DNA from 2 places in the Paenibacillus sp. FSL L8-0502 genome. Region 1 is predicted to be linked to the other one. Evidence: riboswitches for the same ligand, from Rfam matches in the RefSeq annotation. Region 1 holds a riboswitch; the other holds the start of a gene.
The links. Region 1 has a riboswitch for thiamine pyrophosphate ahead of NSQ57_RS04740 (ECF transporter S component). Riboswitches for the same ligand answer to the same signal wherever they lie in the genome.
Positions count from the first base shown of each region.

Region 2: another riboswitch for thiamine pyrophosphate. It lies ahead of thiC (phosphomethylpyrimidine synthase ThiC); the one in region 1 lies ahead of NSQ57_RS04740 (ECF transporter S component).

Region 1 covers NZ_CP151958.1:1,058,371-1,060,574, forward strand. Annotated here, with positions in the region: gene NSQ57_RS04730 (polynucleotide kinase-phosphatase) at 1-124, shown strand, start outside; gene NSQ57_RS04735 (TatD family hydrolase) at 145-942, shown strand; TPP riboswitch at 985-1,096, shown strand; gene NSQ57_RS04740 (ECF transporter S component) at 1,346-1,942, shown strand; gene NSQ57_RS04745 (ABC transporter ATP-binding protein) at 1,942-2,204, shown strand, end outside.
Region 2 covers NZ_CP151958.1:863,027-865,230, reverse strand. Annotated here, with positions in the region: gene thiC (phosphomethylpyrimidine synthase ThiC) at 1-1,280, opposite strand, end outside; TPP riboswitch at 1,468-1,580, opposite strand; gene NSQ57_RS03830 (IclR family transcriptional regulator) at 1,736-2,204, opposite strand, start outside.

The DNA.
Region 1 (2,204 bases):
GGAAGGAGCGCTTGGTATGGAAGGCGTGGAACGTTTTGTCCGCAAGGATACGGTAGATCGTATTCATGAATGCGTCCTTGCCGCACTATCTCTGGAATCAGAGCCGATTGATCCAAGATTGTAGTTTGCGAGGGAGGGATTGAGATGGAAAGGGGTACACCGTTAATTGATATTGGTGTGAACTTGATGCATCGTTCGTTTCATGCAGATCGGGAACAGGTGGTAGAGAGAGCCGCGGCTGTAGGGATTTCACCGCTGATTATTACCGGGACCAGTGTCCGCAGCAGTCGGGAAGCTTCTCAGTATGCAGCGCGTTATCCGGGCAAGCTGTATGCGACAGCTGGCGTGCATCCCCATGATGCCAAAGACTGCAGTGCAGACACGATTCAGCAGCTCCGCCAGTTGGCGGGTCAGCCGCAGGTCGTATCCATAGGGGAATGCGGATTGGACTATAACCGTGATTTTTCGCCACGTGATGTGCAGCGCCGATGGTTTGGCGAGCAAATCCAACTGGCGGGTGAGCTGAAAATGCCGTTATTTCTGCATGAACGAGATGCACATGAGGACTTTGTCGCTATGCTTCGGGAGTATCAAGGGCTTGTCGATAAAGCGGTAGTGCATTGTTTTACCGGCACGGAACAGGAATTGCGTACGTATGTAGAAATGGGACTGTATATCGGAATCACCGGCTGGATTTGCGACGAACGGCGGGGGAAGCATCTGCGTGAACTGGTCAGAGATATTCCCTTGGACCGTCTGATGATTGAAACGGATGCTCCATTTTTGACCCCGCGTAATTTGCCTGTGAAGCCTAAAGAAGGGCGTAATGAGCCCATGTATCTCGCTCACATTGCTGCTACGATAGCCGAATGTACAGGTCGAAGCATGATGGAGATCGAAATCGCGACGACGGAAACGGCTAAACGTTTCTTCGGATTATAGGATTGTCAAAGCCATAGATGTGGTATATATTATAGTGAATTAAAAAGCATTGTCGGGAGCTTGAGAAAGTCAGGCTGAGAGGGTGGCCCTTGCCACTGACCGTGAAATCTGATCTGGGTAATGCCAGCGTAGAGAAACCAAGAACACTATACAGGAATGCCGCTTTTTTTTGCGGTTGTCGATAGATTCAATGTATGTCCTAGCATTTTACCTTGATCCTGACTTGGCTGGGTATCAGTGTAGTAGTTTAGACTACTGGTTATATAAGGCATATCGACGAATGATGTTTTGTATGGTGCTTCACCTTTTACTGCGCATAAAGCTTGCCTGGAGATTCAGCTCCAGACAAGCTTTTTTTCATGGCCAAGAGGCCAACTATAAGGAAAAAGGGGAGCACGCAATAATGAATACTGCTGTAAGAGCGTCCAAAGGGTTGAAACTGACGGATATTTTGGTCACGATTGTGATCGCTGTTGTGTTCGGGTTGATCTACAAAATATGGGGACCTGCCTATGATTTGATGAAACCATTGGGTCTACACGCCGAGCAACTGATGTATGGCATGTGGTTTATGGCAGGTACGTTTGCTTATCTCATCATTCGCAAGCCGGGTGTTGCGATTTTGGCAGAGGTGGCAGCGGCAACGGTCAGTGCTTTTTTGGGAAGCGAATGGGGTATGTCCACCTTGTACTATGGCCTGCTGCAAGGCTTGGGAGCGGAGCTGTTTTTTGCGGCTTTTCTGTATCGGAACGCAAACCTGTGGGTTGCTTCGCTAGCTGCGGCTGGGGCGGCTGTCACTTCTCTGATTTTAGACTTCAGCTACGGGTATATTGATCAGCTATCGACTTGGAACTATGTTTTGTATATTGGATTTCGGATGATTGGCAGTATTGTGATTGCCGGGGTATTCGCGTTCTATCTGGCTAAGGCATTGGAGGTAACCGGAGTCACGCGAAGTTTGAGGCCTGCAACGGAACAAGATTATAAGGGGCTGGATTGATGAGCCGGGCAACCGAAGATGTGGTGGCTTCGATCACCCGGCTACGGTTGAAATTCCCCGGTGAGCAAGAGCTGCTTTTTCACAATATGTCTTTGTCTGTCCGCAAGGGGGAAAAGCTGCTGCTACTGGGACCGAGTGGATGCGGTAAATCAACACTGCTCCAAGTGTTAAGCGGTCTGATTCCACGCACGATAGAAGTGCCTATGAAATGCGATGCTGCTGTAATCCCAAGTGTCTCAGGTATTGTATTTCAAGATCCTGA
Region 2 (2,204 bases), 200 kb from region 1:
TGCATAGGGACATGTCCCGGCCCCTCAATCATGACCTGAACATCATGCTTCCATGCGATTTGCGTTAGCTCGCCCAACGTTTCCAGCTCTGCAAACTGTGCTTCATCATTCGCATCATAGATACTACCTGGACGTAGACCATCCCCGAGAGAAAAGGCCACATCATAGGCTTTCATAATTTCGCAGATTTCTTCAAAATGTGTATACAAAAAATTCTCCTGATGGTGCGCAAGGCACCAGGCTGCCATGATCGACCCGCCACGGGACACAATTCCCGTCATTCTATTCGCCGTCATCGGTATATACCGCAGCAATACACCCGCATGAATTGTAAAATAGTCCACTCCCTGCTCCGCCTGCTCGATCAGCGTATCGCGATACAACTCCCACGTCAGCGCTTCTGCTTCGCCGTTCACCTTTTCAAGTGCCTGATACAGCGGCACAGTTCCAATCGGTACAGGAGAATTCCGAATGATCCATTCACGTGTGGTATGGATATTACGGCCTGTGGATAGGTCCATAACTGTATCCGAGCCCCAACGCACAGCCCAGGTCATTTTCTCCACTTCCTCCTCAATCGAGGAGGTAACCGCAGAATTACCAATGTTCGCATTGATCTTCACGTGAAAATGACGCCCAATGACCATCGGCTCACTTTCCGGGTGATTGATATTCGAAGGCAAAATGGCTCGTCCAGCCGCCAATTCCTGCCGTACAAACTCAGGCTCCACCCCTTCGCGGATCGCCGCAAATTCCATTTCGGGCGTAATGATCCCTTGCCGTGCATAATGCATTTGCGTCACTGTACGACCTTGCGAAGCACGAAGCGGACGGTTGGTCACGCCGGGAAATTCAACTGTCTCCCGTTTGGAGCCAGGTTTCAGTCCATTATCCTCCGGTTTGACGGCGCGTCCCTCGTAAGCCTCCACATCGCCCCGTTCCAGTGCCCAAGCTCGCCGTAATGGAGGCAGGCCCTGACGGATATCGACCTGATAGGCTTCGTCAGTCATGGGACCGCTCGTATCGTACACACGCAATGGCTCATGATGCTCCGTGCCCTGCGGCGTATGTGTAGGATGAAGAGCAATTTCCCGCTCTGGGACGGCAATGTCCGGCCGCGAGCCTTGAATATATACCTTACGGCTCCCTGGAAAGGGCGTTACCCCACTGGCTTGCTCCCCGTTTGTCTTCTCTACCCCAACTTCCCTTGTTCCTGCCAACCTTACTTCTGCTGATTTAAATTCTGTTCCTTTTGTTCCTTCTACTTCTGTCGGCTTCATTGTCCATTCCTCCTGTTTCGATGAAATGACACACCGATCCGGAACCATTCCCAGGGTGGCGCTGATCTATGCAAAAAAGCCGGTTCCCGAGGGAACCGGCTAATCTAACGAGGCAGCTATCCAGACCGTGCACATGTGGAATAATCCTATTCCAATGCGTCACCGTAGACAGCAACTGCGTATACATTTCAATGGCCGATTACTTCCCTACGCTGGTATGATCCAGATCAGGTGCAAAGGGTCCGGAATCTTGCACGATTCCATCTCAGCCCGGCATTACAGGCTCCCCCAGTAACTGTGATACTTCTATTCACATGAGGCGGACATAACAGACATCCCGCCATCCTTATCAGATTACTTCAAATTTATGGCTTTGGCAACCCTTCTAGGTTCCATTTAGCAAGGAGACGCTCCTCATCAAATCACTCTGCTTGCTTCAACTGCATTCATTCTTGTTACGGAAGCATAAGCCCCATTTCCTTCGCCGCTTCGATCAAAATCGGAGCAAAGTCATGTAGCGTCTCGGGTGCAAGCCGACTGACCGGACCGGATACAGATAAAGCCGCAGTGACCTGTCCCTTCCGGTTCACAATTGGTGCTGCCACAGCAGCGGCCCCTGGCTCCCGTTCTTCATAGCTGGTCGCATAGCCCTTCTCGCGAATGTCCTGCAGCTGGGCTTTATAGACCTCCGCGTCTACCGAGGGCGGCCATTCATTCCCGCTTAGCAGGGCTTCCAGCTCCTGCGGCGGCATAAAGGCAGCCAGCACCTTACTGGAGGCTCCTACAGCCAGCGGCATACGCGCACCCACAGGCGCAACCCTGCGGATCGCCTGATTGCTCTGCACGGCTTGTATGCGAATACGCATGCTGCCGTCCCGTAAGTACAAGCTGACCGTTTCGCCCAGACGGTCACGCAGTCCTTCC